4 regions of the Streptomyces sp. CC0208 genome follow, and region 3 is predicted to be linked to each of the others. Evidence: riboswitches for the same ligand, from Rfam matches in the RefSeq annotation. Region 3 holds a riboswitch; each other region holds the start of a gene.

Region 1 (4,242 bases), 5.5 Mb from region 3:
AGGTGCGGTCCTCGGCGTGCTCGGCCCGTACGACCTTCACCGCCAGCCGCAGTCCGCCGCGCGCCTCGGCGAGATACACCTCGCCCATGCCGCCGGACCCGAGTCTGCCCAGGACCTGGTAGGGCCCGATGGTCCGCGGGTCCGTCTCGCGCAGCTCCTGCACCCCGTGCTCCCCCTGCATTCCGTACGGCTGCTGAGGGGGAGCGTATACGCGCGCCGGACGTCAGTACGTCAGACGGCCGGGACGCAGCGGCCGTCCTCGGTGCGGTACGTCCACTTCGCACCGTCCGCGACCAGTTCCTTCACGGCCTTCACAAACCGCTCCACGTGCTCGTCCGGCGTGCCCGCGCCGAAGCTCACCCGGATCGCGTTGAGGGACTTCTCGCCCGGCGCGGCCTCGGGGGCACCGCACTCGCCCTGGGACTGCGGGTCGCTGCCCAGGAGGGTGCGGACGAGGGGGTGGGCGCAGAAGAGGCCGTCGCGGACGCCGATGCCGTACTCGGCGGAGAGGGCGGCGGCGAAGTGGGAGCTGTTCCAGCCGTCGACGACGAAGGAGATCACGCCGACGCGGGGGGCGTCGTCGCCGAACAGGGACAGGACGCGGACCTCGGGGACCTCGGCCAGCCCTTCGCGGACCTTCTCGATCAGGTGCTGCTCGCGCGCGACCAGGCTGTCGAAGCCGGCCTCGGTCAGCGCCTTGCAGGCGGAGGCGATGGAGTAGGCACCGATGACGTTCGGAGAGCCGGCCTCGTGGCGGGCGGCGCTCTCGTGCCACTCCACGTCCACTCCCCCGTCCTCGCGCCGGGTGACCTTGCGGCTGGCGCCGCCGCCCGCGAGGTAGGGGTCGGCGGCCCGCAGCCAGTCGGCGCGGCCGGCCAGGACGCCGGAGCCGAAGGGGGCGTAGAGCTTGTGGCCGGAGAAGGCGACCCAGTCGACGTCGAGGTCGCGGACGCTCACCGGGTGGTGCGGGGCGAGCTGGGCCGCGTCGAGCACGATGCGGGCACCGTGGGCGTGAGCGGCCGCCGCGAGCTCCCGTACCGGCCACAGCTCACCGGTGACGTTGGAGGCGCCGGTGACGCACGCCAGGGCCGGGCCGTGGGGGTCCCGGTCGGCGAGGGCCTTCTCCAGGGTCTCGACGGCCTGCCGCGGGGTGCGCGGGGCGTCGAGGTAGCTGACCCGGGCGTCCTGCCAGGGCAGCAGGCTCGCGTGGTGCTCGGTCTCGAAGACGAAGACCTGGCAGTCGGCGGGGAGCGCGGCGGCAAGGAGGTTGAGCGAGTCGGTGGTCGACCGGGTGAAGATCAGCTGGTCGTCGTCGCGGCAGTCGAGGAACTCGGTGACGGTCCTGCGGGCGTTCTCGAACAGGTCGGTCGACAGCTGGGAGAGGTAGCCGGCCCCGCGGTGCACGCTGCCGTAGTAGGGAGCGTACGCCGCCACGTCGTCCCAGACCCGCTGGAGGGCCGGTGCGCTGGCCGCGTAGTCGAGCGCCGCGTAGGTGACTTCGCCGCCGGTGACGAGCGGGACGGTGACATCCCGGCCCAGAACGGGCAGCTGGGCACAAATGGTCTGGGCGGCGGCAGCGGTGGAGACAGACATGGGGGACTCCCGTGAAAAGTCGTGGAAAGAAAGGTGAGACGGGTGCGCGGAGGCGGGGCTCGGCGGCCCTATCGCATTCGCTTGCTCACGGGAGACTCCCTCGAATGACCAGGATCCCTGGGTTCGTGAGGGATCCGCGCTTGCCGCAGACCTCGCTGCCTACGGCCTGGTCTTCACCCGGGGCACCCCGCCACGGACGGAGGGTTGCCGGACAGTCGGCCGGGGCCTCATGACTGTCACTCATGACCTGGTCAAAGAACGTACGTGAGGTGATCGCCGTCCCGCAACCCGTGTCCGGATCGCGGGACGACACCCTGGGGTGGCCGTTACGCGTTGCTCGCGGCCACCCATCGCTCCAGCGTCCGCTTCGCCGCCCCCGAGTCGATCGACGCGGCGGCCTTGTCCATCCCGGCCCGCAGTTGCTCGGCCAGGGTCCCGGTCCCCGGGTCCAGGGCCACCAGCGCGGCCGCCGAGTTCAGGAGTACGGCGTCCCGGACCGGGCCCGTCTCGCCGTCCAGGAGCTTCCTGGCGACCTCCGCGTTGTATGCCGGGTCACCGCCCCGCAGGGCCTCCACGGGCACCAGGTCGATGCCGACGTCCCGGGGGTCGAAGCTCTCCTCGGTGACCTTGCCCTCGCGGACGATCCAGACGCGGGAGGTCGATGTGGTCGTCAGCTCGTCGAGGCCGTCGTCACCGCGGAAGACGAGGGCGGAGTTGCCACGTTCGGCGAAGACGCCGGCGACGACCGGCGCCATGCGCGGATCGGCGACCCCGACCGCCTGGGACCGCACCCGGGCGGGGTTGGTCAGCGGGCCGAGGATGTTGAACACCGTGCGGATACCCAACTGCCCGCGGGCGGCGCCCGCGTGACGCAGCGCCGGGTGGAACTTGACCGCGAAGCAGAACGTGATCCCGGCCTCCTCGGCCACCTCGGCCACCCGCCCCGGGGTGAGCTCCAGGTTGACGCCGAGCTTCTCCAGGACGTCCGAGGCACCGGACGCGGAGGAGGCGGCCCGGTTGCCGTGCTTGACGACCGTGGCGCCGGAGCCGGCCACGACGATCGCCGACATCGTGGAGATGTTGACGGTCTTGGCGCCGTCGCCTCCGGTGCCGACGACGTCGACCGTGCGCCCGGGGACCTCGATCACGTTGGCGTGCTCGTACATCGCCCGGACGAGCCCGTTGATCTCCTCGACCGTCTCGCCCTTGGCCCTGAGGGCGACCACGAAGCCGGCGATCTGCGCGTCGGTCGCCTCGCCCTGCATGATCCGGTCCATGGCCCACGCCGTGGCGTCGGCGCTCTGGTCACGGCCGTACAGCAGGGCGTTCAGTACCTCGGGCCAGGAACGGCCCGCCGCGGTGTTGCCTCCAGCGGGGGTCACAGCGCTCATGGGGCCGCTCCAGATGTCGTAGAAAAGTGTGCCCACACCCTATCCAGCCCAGCGCACGACGCAGGGTCCCGTCCGGCGTTCGGACGGGACCCCGGACGGCAAAGGGCCCGTCCGCTGTGTCGGACGGGCCCTTACTACCGCGCGTGGCGAGCGCAGCGACAAGCAGCGATCAGTGGTGGCCGTGGCCGCTCGTGATCTCCTTGTACTCCTCGACGGTCGGCTTGGGGATCTGGGACTCCTCGCCGTAGTACGCCTCGCTCAGCTTGGCGCGCAGCTTCTCGGAGCCCTTGATCTTGCGCTCGACGCCGTTCTCGTCGACCGCGGGGCCGATCTGCGCCGGTGCGTACTGCTCGTGCGCCGTGAGCGTGTGCAGCTGCTCCTGGCTGAGCGGCTCGTGCACCTCGATGAACTCACCGTGCGGCAGGCGCTTGATGATGCCGGACTCGCGACCGTGCAGCACCTTGTCCTTGTCGCGGCGCTGGAGGCCGAGGCAGATCCGCTTGGTGGCGACGAACGCCAGGACCGGGGCGACGAAGAACGCGACCCGCACGAACCAGGTGATGGCGTTGATCGACAGGTGGAAGTGGGTGGCCCAGAGGTCGTTTCCACCACCGATCAGCAGCACCATGTACCAGGTGATCCACGCGACACCGAAGGCCGTACGCGTCGGAGCGTTGCGCGGCCGGTCCAGGATGTGGTGCTCGCGCTTGTCGCCGGTGACCCAGGACTCGATGAACGGGTACACCGCGATCGCGACCAGGACCAGCGGGAAGATCACCAGCGGGATGAACACGCCCAGGACGAGCGTGTGACCCCAGAAGTTGATCTCCCAGCCCGGCATGACACGGATCAGGCCCTCGGAGAAGCCCATGTACCAGTCCGGCTGGGCGCCCGTGGACACCTGGTCGGGACGGTAGGGGCCCATCGACCAGATCGGGTTGATCGAGGCGATCGCCGCGATGGCCGCGATGACGCCGAAGACCAGGAAGAAGAAGCCTCCGGCCTTGGCCATGTAGACCGGCAGCAGCGGCATGCCGACCACGTTGTTGTTGGTCTTGCCGGGGCCCGCGAACTGCGTGTGCTTGTGGTAGAAGACCAGGATCAGGTGGCCGACGACCAGGCCGAGCATGATGCCCGGCAGCAGCAGGACGTGGATCGAGTAGAAGCGGGCCACGAAGTCGCCGCCCGGGAACTCCCCGCCGAACAGGAAGAACGACAGGTACGTGCCGACGATCGGCACGGACAGGATCGCGCCCTC
Region 2 (4,242 bases), 800 kb from region 3:
AGCCCCTTCAGGCCGTCGTTGCCGAAGGCCGGGAACCAGCGCAGCCGGAAGGAGAACGTCTCGACGAGCAGCAGCCCCACCCAGAACGTCGGGACCGACACCCCCAGCGGCGGCAGCGACAGCAGGAGCTGCCGCACCCATCGCTGGGAGGTGTACGTCGCCACCACTGCCAGTCCGCCGCCGAGGAGCACCGCGAGCAGCAGTGCCGCGCCGGTCAGCTGGAGGGTCTGCGGCAGCGCGTCGGCCAAAGTCGAGGTGACCGGCCGGCCGGTGGCGACCGAGTCGCCGAAGTCCCCGCGCACCGCCCTGCCGAGGTACTCGGCGTACTGCACCAGCACCGGCTTGTCGAAGCCGTACTCGTGCCGCAGGGCGGCCAGCCGGGTCGGATCGACGTCCCCCGAGTCCATCCCGGCACTGGCCATCGCGGTGACCGGGTCCCCGGGCAGCCAGTTCAGTACCAGGAACGACACCGTGTACGCCGCCCACAGCACCCCGACCGCCTGCCCCAGTCGCTTGATCACATAGCGGCGCATGCGCTAGCCGATCCAGGTGTCGTGCAACTGGATGCGGCTGCCCGAGTCGAAGTCGAGGTTGTGCACCTTCTTCGCCACGGCCAGCTGGGTCTGGAGTTCCACCACCGGCACGTTGTAGGCGTTCCGCACGATCAGCCTCTGCGCCTTCTCCACCAGCTGCTCGCGCTTGGCGGTGTCCGTGGTCGCGGCCTGGCCGGACAGCTCCGTGTCCAGGGAAGTGGCGGGCAGGCGGTAGAAGTTGGCCAGCTGGGTCGAGAAGGACGTACGCAGGATGTCCGGGTCGGAGCGGGTCACGTTGCTCCACACCAGGTCGAAGTCACCGCCCTGGAGCGTGGTGGCGAACTGGCTGACCTGACCCTGCTTGAGCACCACGTCGATCCCGACGGCCTTCAGCTGCTGCTGGACCAGCTCCAAGGCAGGCTGGTTGGTGGCGGCGTTGGGGAACCAGCTGATGGTCAGGCGCAGCTTCTTGCCGCCCTTGGCGCGTATGCCGTCACTGCCGGCTTTCCAACCGGCCGCTTCCAGCAGGGACTTCGCCTTGGCCGCGTCGAGGGCGAGGTCCGAGGAGAGGTCGGTGTAGTCGGGCGTGGTGTGCGCCAGGACGCTGGTCGCCGGCTGGGTGCCGGTCGGGAACACGGTGTCGGCGATCTGCTTGCGGTCGATGGCCGCCAGGATCGCTTGACGCACCTTCACGTCCTTCAGCAACGGCCGCGCGTTGTTGACGCCGAGTCCGAAGACCACACCGGGGTTGGCCCGGCTCAACAGGGTGACCTGACCGCCCCCGAGCGCCACCTCGTTGGCCCTGCCGACGCTGCTGATCGCGTCCACCTGCCCGGACTGGAGGCTGCCGGCCCGCACCCCTGCCTCGGGAACGACTTTGAAGACCAGCTTGTCCAGGTAGGCCTCTCCCTTCTTGGACCACAGCGAGGAGCCCCAGTCGTAGCCGGTGCGCTTGGCCAGTGTGATCGACTGGTTCTGGACGTACTGCTTGAGCACGAACGGCCCCGACCCGATCACACCGTCACTGCACTTCTGCTGCGGGGTCTTCTTCACGCTCGCGGACGACTCGATGCCCAGCGAGTGGGTCGAAGTCGCCTGGAGGAACTGCGCGTTGGGCCTTCCGAAGGTCACCTTGACGGTGAGCGGGTCCACCACGGTGGTGCCCTTGACGCCGCTGAGATAGCCCTGGGCGAGGACCCCGAGGGCGCCGAGCTTCGGCACCGCGTCGAAGTTGTCCTTGACCACCTGCGCGGTCAGCTGGGAGCCGTCGCTGAAGGTGACGCCCGAGCGTAGATGGAAGGTGAACTCCGTGGCGTCGGCGTTGATGTCCCAGCTCTTGGCGAGCCACGGCACGATCTTGCCGGTCCTGGGGTCCTGGTCGGTCAGGGAGTCCACGGTCTGGCGCACCGAGTAGATGCTCTCGTTGCTGCCGACCTGCTGTGGATCCACACAGCCGGCGTCGGAACCCACCGCGAAGGTCAGGGTGCCACCGGACTTGGGCCGGTTGCTTCCGCTGCTGGAGTCGTTGCCCGAACCGCAGGCGGTCAGCAGAACACTGGTGGTCAGCAGGGCGGCGAGGGGCGCCCAGCGGGGGGCTCTGAGAGCCGGAAGTGCGTTCACGGAGGGTTCTCCTACTCGTGTCACCAGGCATGGAGGCGCCGTACAAGGCACGTCCGTGCAGGGGTGTGCGGCCCCGGCCGGCATCGGACCGGTGGCGGGGAAGCGCTGTGGAGACAGGGATCAGGGGGGAGCGAGGGTCAGCCGCAGGCGGGTGCGGTGACGACCGGCGCGTGCCGGACTGCGACCGGCGGCGAAAGGGCCCGTCAGGCCTGACAGAGACAGCTGGTCGAGCGCTTGAGGTCGATGTGGCGCCGACGCGAGAGCCGGGAGAACACGGTGGCGCCGGCGAGGCGGGCGCTCGGGTCACCACCGTGCGGCATGTCGGTCCTCCACATTTCCGGCCCCGGCCACGGGGCCACGCGCTTGCGGAGATCGTCGGTGATCCCGCCGGGCTTTCACCTGGAGCACCCCACCGCGGGGGAGGGTTGCCGGTCAGCGAGCCAGGGCTTGACGCTGACACTCAATGCCGTTCGTGATCGTACGGAGGGTACTTGTCGTACGTCAATGCCGGAAAGTGACGCCCTGCGGGGGCAGTTGGACCGGCACTTTGTCGGGCTCAGGCACGTTCAGGAGCCGCCGCGCTCGCGGGGGATCTTCTGACCGGCCTCGATCGCCACCGGCAACCGGTTCTCGGCCGGGGGCAGCGGGCAGGTGGCCAGGTCCGTGTAGGCGCACGGCAGGTTCGCGGCGCGGTTGAAGTCCAGGGCGACCGTACCGTCGGCGGCGGGCGGCTCCAGGGCGAGGGTCCGGTTGGCGGCGTAGGTGGTGACCCCGGAGGTCTCGTCGGTGAACAGCACCATCAGCCGGCCCGCACCAGGGCCGGGGAACGCGGTCAGGGACAGCTGACGGCCGTCCAGCTCGAACTCGATCCTGCCGGGAGCGTCGTACACATGCTCAAGGCCTTCCACGGCCGCGCCCACGGTGGTCGGCCGTGGCGTGTCGAAGGGGATGTAACGGCCCGTCACCGCCCAGCGCGGGTCGGGGGCGTAGGCGGGCGTTCCGGTGAAGGCCGTGCGCAGCGGTGCGTCCGGGTGCCGGGGGCGCAGGATGTCGTTGCCGCCGCGCTTGGCGACCTCGATGACCGCGTCTCCCCAGACGGCGTCGACGCCGCCACGCTCGGGAAGCACGCCGAAGCGGTGTTCACCGCGCACCGGCGTTCCGTCGACGACCAGTTCCTCGCCGTCGTCGAGGTCGACGACGACTCCGTCGGGTCCGGTGCGCCACTCGCCGGGCGCGTCCGGGAAGCGCTGCGGCCGGTCGTCGAGCCAGTGCAGGCCGGTGATCGCCAGGAATCCGTGCGGGGCGGCGAGCCGGGCCTCCTGGGCGTGGTACCACTCCAGCCAGTGCTCGGTGAAGGCGTGGAGGTCCGATGCCGTCGCTTCGGTGGTCATGATTGCTCCTTCTGCTAGGGAAGTACGGCCTTGAGGGGGCATTGATCAGTCGGCCAGAGTCATGACAGTGAGAACCGGCGCTGAGGTGAGGTGCATTCCGGCCCGCGTGTGACAGCTTCATGTCAGTCATGTGAGGTGATCAGCCCGCCTGCCGCCGGTCCCGCGCGGGGTGGTGCCGGTGTACTCGGTGCGGTAGATGCCGCGCTCCTGCAGTTCCGGGACGAGCAGATCGACGATGTCGTCGAGACCGTCGAGACCGTCGAGACCGTCGGGGGATGAGGTACGGCGTGACGTTTAAGCCGTCGATCGCTCCGGGACGACGCCAGGGCCGGGGGAGGCCGGGTCGCCGGGCGCCGGCGAACCGGATGAGCGCGCCGTAGGCGTCCGGCCCCGAGGACAGGTGAGCGACCGGGTCCGGCAGCGCATCGCCGACCGGGGTGCGGTTCGGTGCGGCCACCAGCGCGTGCTCGCGCCATCCGTACCGGTTCCGGGCCAGGACTTGTGCGGGGCCGGGCAACCCCTCAGGGGCGGCGACACAAGAAGTTCTCTGTGTCCGCAATGCAAGACCTGTCCGGGAAGTTATTGACCAACGTGGTGGACCTCTGCTGAACTCCCGTTCCATGACCCCGCGCGTGGACCTCACTCGGCGGCGCCACATCGATCTGGCGCACGTCTCCAGCGCGTTTTGTTGTCGCTGA
Region 3 (4,242 bases):
CGGCACCTTCCGCGGCACCCCGCTGGGCTGCGGCACGGACGTGTGGCGGCTGTCGGAGGAGGTCCGCGCCGGGACCCTGTCCCAGGAGCAGTTCACCCGCTCCGAGTCGTCGATGATCCGCAGCCGCGGGCACTGCAACACCATGGGGACCGCGTCCACCATGGCGCTGGTCGCCGAGGCGCTGGGCACGGTCGTCCCCGGGGTGGCCGGCACCCCGGCACCGGACAGCAGGCTGCTGGAGGCCGCGCACGGCACCGGGCGGCTCGCGGTGGAGCTGGTGTCCGGTGACCGCCGCCCGAGCACCTTCCTGACCAAGGGGTCCTTCCACAACGCGATCGTGGCGCTGGCCGCGATCGGCGGCTCCACCAACGCGGTCGTCCATCTCCTCGCCATCGCGGGCCGGCTGGGCATCGAGCTGACCCTGGACGACTTCGACCGCATCGGCTCCCGGGTGCCGGTCCTGGTGGACCTCCAGCCCGCCGGACGCTTCCTCATGGAGGACTTCCACCGCGCCGGCGGCCTGCTCGCCGTGCTGCGCGAGGTCGCCGACCTCCTGGACCCCGACGCGCTCACCGTGACCGGAAGGCCACTCGTGGACCACCTCGCCGACGCCCCGATCTGGGACGCCGAGGTGATCAGGACCCGGGCCCGCCCGCTCGTCGAGGAGGGCGGCATCGCCGTCCTGCGCGGCAGCCTCGCCCCCGACGGAGCCCTGATCAAACCCGCGGCCGCCTCGGCGCACCTGCTGCGCCACCGCGGCCGGGCGGTCGTCTTCGACAGCATCGAGGACTTCCACGCCCGCGTCGACGACCCGGACCTGGACGTCGACGCCGACTCCGTCCTCGTCCTGCGCGGCTGCGGCCCCCGGGGTTACCCGGGCATGCCCGAGGTCGCCAACATGCCGCTGCCCACCAAGCTGCTGGAGCAGGGCGTGCGGGACATGGTCCGCGTCTGCGACGGCCGGATGAGCGGCACCGCGTACGGCACGGTCGTCCTGCACGTGGCACCGGAGGCCGCGGCGGGGGGCCCGCTCGCCCTCGTCCGGACCGGTGATGTCATCAGCCTCGACGTCGGGGCCCGCCGCATCGACCTGGAGGTGCCCGCCGACGAGCTCGCCGCCCGCACCCCCAACGCGGCCACCGTCGAGGGCTTCGCCAACCCGAGGCGGGGCTGGGAGCGGCTGTACGTGGACCACGTCCAACAGGCCGACAAGGGCGCGGATCTGGACTTCCTCGTCGGTTCCAGCGGCTCGGAGGTCAGCCGCGAGTCGCACTGACCCGGTGCGGCGGAGTCTTCGCCCTGTCCCTGCCCATCCCGTGGACGCCCTCTTGACGTGCGTCCGGACGCGATCGACACTCCAGTTGGGAATCCTAGTGAACGGGTAGGGAAACATGAGCAGCGTGGAACCGGCCGTGGGCCGAGAGAGCCGCACACCGCGGCCCACGCCTCTTCTGACCTCCCGTCGGCACATCGATCTGCAGCGGGTCTGCAGCGCGATCAGGCCCCTGGGCTGAGCCCGGCCACGGCCGCCCCCTCCCTGTCCTGCCCCTCGCTTCCGGCCCGACGACGCTTCCGCCGCGCGTACGTCTGCGCACCGACACCCCGGGGAGATCCATGTCCGTCACATCGCTGTCCCATGTCCCCGCCACCCACCCCGCCCCCGCGTTCCGGGGCCGCATCGGACGGGACGCGCGCAGCGGGCACTACGCCGTGCCGCGCCGCTACCGGCTCCACCTGACCGCCGCCTGTGCGGACGGTCTGCGCATCGCCGTCGCGCACAGTCTGCTCGGCCTCGACGACATCTGTCCCGTGACCTTCCTGGACCCGGTCCCCGACTGTCCGGACGGCGGGCATTCCGCGCTGCGCCCGCTGTACGAGGCCAGCGCGCACCGGTACTCCGGCGCGGCCGTCGCGCCGGTGCTCAGTGACGACTGGTCGGGGCGGATCGTCAGCACCCACGCCGCCGACATCACCCGCGACCTCGCCCGGCACTTCGGCGGCGGCCGTCCGGCGCTGTACCCGTGCGGAGCGGAGTCGGAGACCGAGGCCGTCGAGCGGATGGGCCGGGGCATCGCGCAGGCCGCCCAGCAGGCCGGGTCGGCGGGCGGCGACGACGTGGACCGGACCGCCGCCCTCGAGCGACTGCTGGACACCCTGGGCTCACTGGAGCGCTGGCTGGTGGGTCGCGACTGTCTGATCAGGGATCACCTCACCGCCGCCGACATCGAGTTGTGGGTCGCGCTGGTGCAACTCGACACCGTGCACCGCGACCACCTCGACGCGTCCGCGGTGCAGCGCATCGCGGACCACCCCACCCTGTGGGCCTACGCCCGCCGCCTGACCGCCCACCCGGCCTTCGGCACCCACCTCGACCTCGACGGCATCGCCCGCCGGCACCACGCCCACTGCCGGGGCCTGGAGGCCGCAGGCGCCGCCGTGCAGATTCTGGACTGGGCCTCGCACACCCCCCGTACGTCCTGACCGTTCCATCTGTCGGACCAGGATTGACATTGGTTCAGGCGTTTGACTTAACTACGACCCAGATCGGTCATGAGTGTCAGCGACAAGCCCTGGCTTGCTGACCGGCAACCCTCGCTCGGCGGTGGGGTGCCCCAGGTGACGACCGGACCGGATGACGTTTCGGTAAGCGCGAGGGCCCAAGGGGCCGAAAGAGCACGGTGACGGACATGTACGCAGTTTCCAGGACGGCCACGCGCCGCTCCCAGGGCTGCGTACAGCCGTACACGAACGTGCTCGTGGCCGACCGGAGCGTCGATCTGCTCCGGGTCAGCAGCGCACTGTGTACCGCACCGGGCCGTGCCCGCTGTCGGGGCTGACGTACCTCCCCAGCCCCCGCGTTCCTGACGAACACCGCACCCGCGGTGTGCTGTCGTCCGCCCAGCCCCCGGTGCCCGTGCGTCGCGTCCTACCGCCGTAGGTACGCCGTGTTCGCCGTGTCCCAGGGGAATCCCGACTGAGCCGGAGCCCCTCATGAGTGAACCCCCAGGCGCCGCCGTGTCCGTCACCGAGGCACCGCCTCAGGCCGACACCCCGTCAAAACCCCTCGCCGCACAGCGAGTTCTCCCACTGAGGCGACCGGGCCGCTGGATCGCCACCACCGTCGTCCTGGTCCTGGCGGCCCAGTTCGTCCACGGCCTGGTGACCAACCCGTTCTACCAGTGGGACCGGTTCGGTTACTGGTTCCTGCGGCCGACCGTCCTCGACGGGCTTGTGATCACCCTTGAAGTCGCCGCCTACAGCGCGGTGCTTGGCCTCCTCGGCGGCATTCTGCTCGCTCTGGCCCGGCTCTCGAAGAGCCCGGTGCTGCGGGCGGTGAGCTGGACCTACGTGTGGGCCCTGCGCTCCGTTCCCCTGATCGTGCTCCTGCTGTTCCTCTACAACTTCAGCGCCCTGTACAAGACTTTGAGTGTCGGTGTCCCCTTCGGTCCTGCCTTCTTCTCCTTCGACGAGTCCCGGCTCGCCACCGACATGGTCATCGCCGTCGTCGGACTCAGCCTCAACGAGGCCGCCTACGCGGCCGAGGTCGTCCGCGGCGGCATCCTCTCCGTCGACCAGGGCCAGCACGAGGCGGCCTCGGCACTCGGTCTGCCCAAGGGCTACCAGTTCCGGAAGATCGTCTTCCCGCAGGCGCTGCGCTCCATCACCCCGAACTACGTCAACCAGCTGATCGGCCTCATCAAGAGCACCTCGCTGGTCTTCTACGTCTCCCTGCTCGACCTGTTCGGCACCGTGCAGTCCATGGGCTCCACCTACCCCGGCGACATCGTGCCGCTGCTTCTGGTCGCCACCGTCTGGTACCTGATCCTCACCAGCGCCGTGTCCGTCGTCCAGTTCTACGTCGAGCGACACTACGCCCGGGGCGCCACCCGCTCCCTGCCGCCGACCCCGCTCCAGAAACTGCGCGCCGGTCTCACCGACCTCAGGGCGCGTGTCCGCAGGGAGACCGCGATATGACCGTCACCGACATCACCCCCGTCGCGCTCGAAGTGCACGGCGTGCACAAGTGGTACGGCGCCCACCGGGTCCTGGACGGGGTCGACCTGACCGTGCGGCCCGGCGAGGTCACGGTGATCCTCGGCCCGTCCGGCTCCGGGAAGTCCACCCTGCTGCGGGTCATCAACCACCTGGAGAAGCCGGAGATCGGCTACGTCAGCGTCAACGACGAACTCATCGGCGTCCGTCGGCAGGGCGAGCGGCTCAAGGAGCTCAGCGAGCGCGCCA
Region 4 (4,242 bases), 3.9 Mb from region 3:
CTCGGCATGGTCGAGTGCAAGCGCCTCTCGGGTATCGGGCCCCGGTTCGCCGGCCAGAGAGGCAGGCAGACCACGGCCCGCAAGCCGCGTACGGCGGGCAGGGGACGGGGCGGGGGTGTCCGCCCGCAGCGGCCGGCGTCCGTTACAGAGCACGCGTTACCCAAGCCCCCACCGGAGCCACACAGGCCGCCGCAGGCATCCAGGGGCGCGGGGAACTGCGCAAAACGCCCGCCCCCAGCGAACCCGCACACGAACCCGAACCCGCCCAACCGCCGGAGGCACATGCACATGCCGAAGGGCCCGTACCCATGACTCCCCATGGGGTACGAGCCCTTCGAAGAAGAACGAAGAACGACGCTGTTGTTACCCGGCGCGTGCTTCAGCCAGTCGCGAGACGAACCATGTCCGCCTGCGGCCCCTTCTGACCTTGCGAGATCTCGAACTCGACCCGCTGGCCCTCTTCAAGGGTGCGGTAGCCGTCCATCTGAATCGCGCTGTAGTGGACGAATACATCCGCACCACCGTCGACCGCGATGAAGCCGTACCCCTTCTCCGCGTTGAACCACTTGACGGTGCCCTGAGCCATGCCTAACTCCCCTATTACTGGCCCTTGCACGGATCCACACTTCATGGATCCGGGTCAGACCTCACCCCCCACATGGTTGGGGGCGTGCGCCGGAACGCGTCGACCGCGGCTGAATGTATCTGTCCAACTGCCGTCTGCAACAGGTCAATCGGACGAGAATTCTGGACGGAAGGGGTCCGGAATGTAGTGAGAATTCGCCCGAATCCGGGGCAAGTCGGGCCCCACAAAAGGAGCATAAGGCGCAAAGAACCCACACACTTTGGCTACTTCTCGTCGCATCCGAAGTCGGAACTCATATGCGTCCGGCATGCAGGAAGCAGCAGCTTCCCCAACTGTACCGCGCTCAACCATAGAGAATTGCCCCCTCCGCTTCTCTCGCGGAGGGGGCAATCGGATGAACACTCGGTAATTACTGTTACCGAAGGTAATGACCAGTCATATGGTCACCCGCCGGCAACCGCCGGGATGATGGAGACTCCGGCCCCGTCGGGCGTCGCCGTCTCCAGCCCCTGCTCGAACCGCACATCGTCGTCGTTCACGTACACGTTCACGAACCGCCGCAGCTTGCCCTGGTCGTCGAGAACACGCGCCGCGATACCGGTGTGGTTCTTCTCCAGATCGGCGATGACCTCGGCGAGGGTCCCACCCTCGGCCTGCACCTCGGCCTTGCCGCCGGTGTAGGTGCGCAGGATGGTGGGGATGCGGACGTTGACGCTCATGCGAGGCCAGCCTCTCGGAAAGAGTCCAGGTTCGGACGAATCGTGGCGGTGAGCCCGGTACCGGCCACCGCGTCCAGGGTCTTGAGACCGTCGCCGGTGTTCAGCACCACCGTGGTCTTCGTCGGGTCGAGGACACCGTTCTCGATCAGCTTGCGGGTCACCCCCACCGTCACGCCACCCGCGGTCTCCGCGAAGATGCCCTCGGTCCGCGCCAGCAGCTTGATCGCGTCCACGACCTGCTCGTCGTTCACGTCCTCCACCGCACCGCCGGTACGGCGCGCGATGTCCAGCACGTACGGGCCGTCCGCCGGGTTGCCGATGGCGAGCGACTTGGCGATGGTGTTCGGCTTCTGGGGGCGGACCACGTCGTGCCCGGCCTTGTACGCCACCGACACCGGCGAGCACCCCTCGGCCTGCGCGCCGAAGATCTTGTACGGCCTGTCCTCGACGAGCCCGAGCTTGATCAGCTCCTGCAGACCCTTGTCGATCTTCGTGAGCTGCGAACCGGAGGCGATCGGCACGACCAGCTGGTCGGGGAGCTGCCAGCCGAGCTGCTCGCAGATCTCGTACGCCAGGGTCTTGGACCCCTCCGCGTAGTACGGCCGCAGGTTGACGTTGACGAAGCCCCAGCCCTCGCCGGCCGGGTCGCCGATCAGCTCGGAGCAGAAGCGGTTCACGTCGTCGTAGTTGCCCTCGATGCCGACCAGCTCGCCGCCGTAGACCGCGGCCATGACGACCTTGGCCTGCTCCAGGTCGTGCGGGATGAACACGCAGGAACGGAAGCCGGCCCGGGCGGCCGCGGCACCCACCGCACCGGCGAGGTTGCCGGTGGAGGAGCAGGAGAGGGTGGTGAAGTTGAAGGCGCGCGCGGCCTCGATGGCCTGCGCGACGACGCGGTCCTTGAAGGAGTGCGTCGGGTTGCCGGAGTCGTCCTTGATGTACAGGCCGCCGGTCACGCCGAGCTCGCGGGCGAGGTTGTCGGCCTTGACGAGCTGGGTCCAGCCGGGGTTGATGTTGGGCTTGTCCGCCACGTCCGCGGGGACGGGCAGCAGCGGGGCGTAGCGCCAGATGTTCGCGGGTCCCGCCTCGATGCGCTTGCGGAGGTCCTCGGTGTCGTAGGCCGAGAAGTCGTAGGCGATCTCGAGCGGGCCGAAACACTCCTCACAGGCGAAGACCGGGCCGAGCGGGACGCGGTGGCCGCATTCGCGGCAGCTCAGTGCCGCGGCGGGACCCAGATCGACGGAGTTCGTGGTGCTTGCAACTGTCTGCGCAGCCATGGAGGCGAGGCCCTTTCTCCTCATCTTCCTCACGACGCATCTCGCCGTGAGACGGATTTGGCACCTTCCCGAGTCGGGAGCCTCGCGGAGACGATCGTCAGCGATCGCTACGAGAACCGACTGGAGGGTTGCCGGGGCTTCATCGGGCCGTATCCCTCTGCCCCTCTGGATGAGCGGTATGAAGTTGTGAACGGCGGGCCACCCAGGACATGCGATGGTCACCCGCGTTGTTCAAGACTGTAACCGAAGGCCAGGACAGTTGAGAGAGTCGTCCGAACGGCGAGATGGATCACACGCAGATCACACGCAGAGGAGCCGCGCACTGTGCTGAACGAAGTCGAGCGCTGGCTGGCCACCCGTTCCTGGTCCGCGAGCGATCGCCCACTCCACCGGATCATGGCCGCGAAGCGGAGCACGGGGCGGACCGTCAGTGTCGTCCTGCCCGCGCTCAACGAGGAGGAGACGGTCGGTGACATCGTCGCCGTGATCCGTCATGACCTCATGCAGCAGGTCCCGCTCGTCGACGAGATCGTCGTCGTCGACTCGGGATCGACCGACCGTACGTCCGAGGTCGCCGAGGCGGCCGGCGCGCGGGTCGTCCACCGTGACGACATCCTCCCGCGTATACCGGCCGTGCCCGGCAAGGGCGAGGTCCTGTGGCGTTCCCTGCTCGTCACCAGCGGGGACATCGTCTGTTTCATCGACGCCGACCTGAAGGAGTTCTCCTCGGACTTCGTCGCCGGCATCGTGGGCCCGCTGCTCACCGACCCCGAGGTCGACCTGGTCAAGGGCATGTACGACCGTCCCCTGGGCGGCGCCGCCGGGCAGGGCGGCCGGGTCACCGAGCTCATGGCGCGCCCGCTGCTGAACATGCACTGGCCGCAGCTGGCCGGTTTCGTACAGCCGCTGGGCGGTGAGTACGCGGCCCGGCGTTCGCTGCTGGAGCAGCTGCCGTTCCCCGTCGGCTACGGCGTCGAGCTGGGCATGCTGGTCGACGCCCTGCACCTGGTCGGGCTGAACGCGCTCGCCCAGGTCGATGTCGGGGTGCGCAAGCACCGTCACCAGGACGGGCAGGCCCTGGGCCGGATGTCCGCCGCGATCTACCGCACCGCGCAGCTCCGGCTGGCCCGCGGTCACATGATCCGGCCCGCTCTCACCCAGTTCGAGCGGGGCCGGGACGGCTTCGAGCCGCGTACGTACTCCGTGGACACGGAGGAGCGGCCGCCGATGGTGGAGATCGCGGAGTACGCGCAGCGGAAGGTCGCGTAACCGCACGGAAGTGCGCAACCGTACGTTTGAGCGTTTGGGGGCCGGGCTAGGTTGAGGCGTATGGCGTCAACCAACAGTGCTGCTCAGGTGCTGGTCGCGTCCAACCGCGGCCCGGTCTCGTACGAAGTGCGCGAGGACGGCTCGCTGCATGCCAAACGCGGTGGCGGCGGGCTGGTCTCGGGCCTGTCGGCGATCGGCTCCGGCGCGGACTCCCTGTGGGTGTGCTCGGCGCTCGGCGACGGCGACCGCGAGGCGGTCCGGCGCGGGGTCGGCGAGCCGGGGGTCCGCATGCTCGACATCCCGGCCGACGTGCACGCCGACGCCTACAACGGCATCGCGAACTCGGTGTTGTGGTTCGTCCACCACCTGCTGTACCAGACCCCGCTGGAGC

What was found. A riboswitch is a leader RNA that binds a small molecule or an ion and turns the genes downstream of it on or off. The one in region 3 is predicted to bind S-adenosylmethionine.
Region 1: another riboswitch for S-adenosylmethionine. It lies ahead of D1369_RS29845 (aminotransferase class V-fold PLP-dependent enzyme); the one in region 3 lies ahead of D1369_RS04650 (amino acid ABC transporter permease).
Region 2: another riboswitch for S-adenosylmethionine. It lies ahead of D1369_RS44695 (putative leader peptide); the one in region 3 lies ahead of D1369_RS04650 (amino acid ABC transporter permease).
Region 4: another riboswitch for S-adenosylmethionine. It lies ahead of thrC (threonine synthase); the one in region 3 lies ahead of D1369_RS04650 (amino acid ABC transporter permease).

The regions. Positions count from the first base shown of each region.
Region 1 covers NZ_CP031969.1:6,491,542-6,495,783, reverse strand. The annotation lists gene D1369_RS44600 (serine/threonine-protein kinase) at 1-163, opposite strand, end outside; gene D1369_RS29845 (aminotransferase class V-fold PLP-dependent enzyme) at 232-1,593, opposite strand; SAM riboswitch class IV at 1,725-1,841, opposite strand; gene trpD (anthranilate phosphoribosyltransferase) at 1,920-2,984, opposite strand; gene D1369_RS29835 (cytochrome bc complex cytochrome b subunit) at 3,154-4,242, opposite strand, start outside.
Region 2 covers NZ_CP031969.1:206,932-211,173, reverse strand. The annotation lists gene D1369_RS00990 (ABC transporter permease) at 1-533, opposite strand, end outside; gene D1369_RS00985 (ABC transporter substrate-binding protein) at 537-2,153, opposite strand; gene D1369_RS44695 (putative leader peptide) at 2,357-2,473, opposite strand; SAM riboswitch class IV at 2,508-2,621, opposite strand; gene D1369_RS00980 (DUF1684 domain-containing protein) at 2,720-3,544, opposite strand; gene D1369_RS43390 (hypothetical protein) at 3,680-3,823, shown strand.
Region 3 covers NZ_CP031969.1:1,002,663-1,006,904, reverse strand. The annotation lists gene D1369_RS04660 (IlvD/Edd family dehydratase) at 1-1,276, shown strand, start outside; gene D1369_RS44715 (putative leader peptide) at 1,392-1,514, shown strand; gene D1369_RS04655 (glutathione S-transferase C-terminal domain-containing protein) at 1,615-2,481, shown strand; SAM riboswitch class IV at 2,547-2,656, shown strand; gene D1369_RS04650 (amino acid ABC transporter permease) at 2,992-3,975, shown strand; gene D1369_RS04645 (amino acid ABC transporter ATP-binding protein) at 3,972-4,242, shown strand, end outside.
Region 4 covers NZ_CP031969.1:4,892,521-4,896,762, reverse strand. The annotation lists gene D1369_RS22520 (cold-shock protein) at 380-586, opposite strand; gene D1369_RS22515 (MoaD/ThiS family protein) at 1,030-1,305, opposite strand; gene thrC (threonine synthase) at 1,302-2,582, opposite strand; SAM riboswitch class I at 2,600-2,758, opposite strand; gene D1369_RS22505 (glucosyl-3-phosphoglycerate synthase) at 2,907-3,851, shown strand; gene D1369_RS22500 (trehalose-6-phosphate synthase) at 3,912-4,242, shown strand, end outside.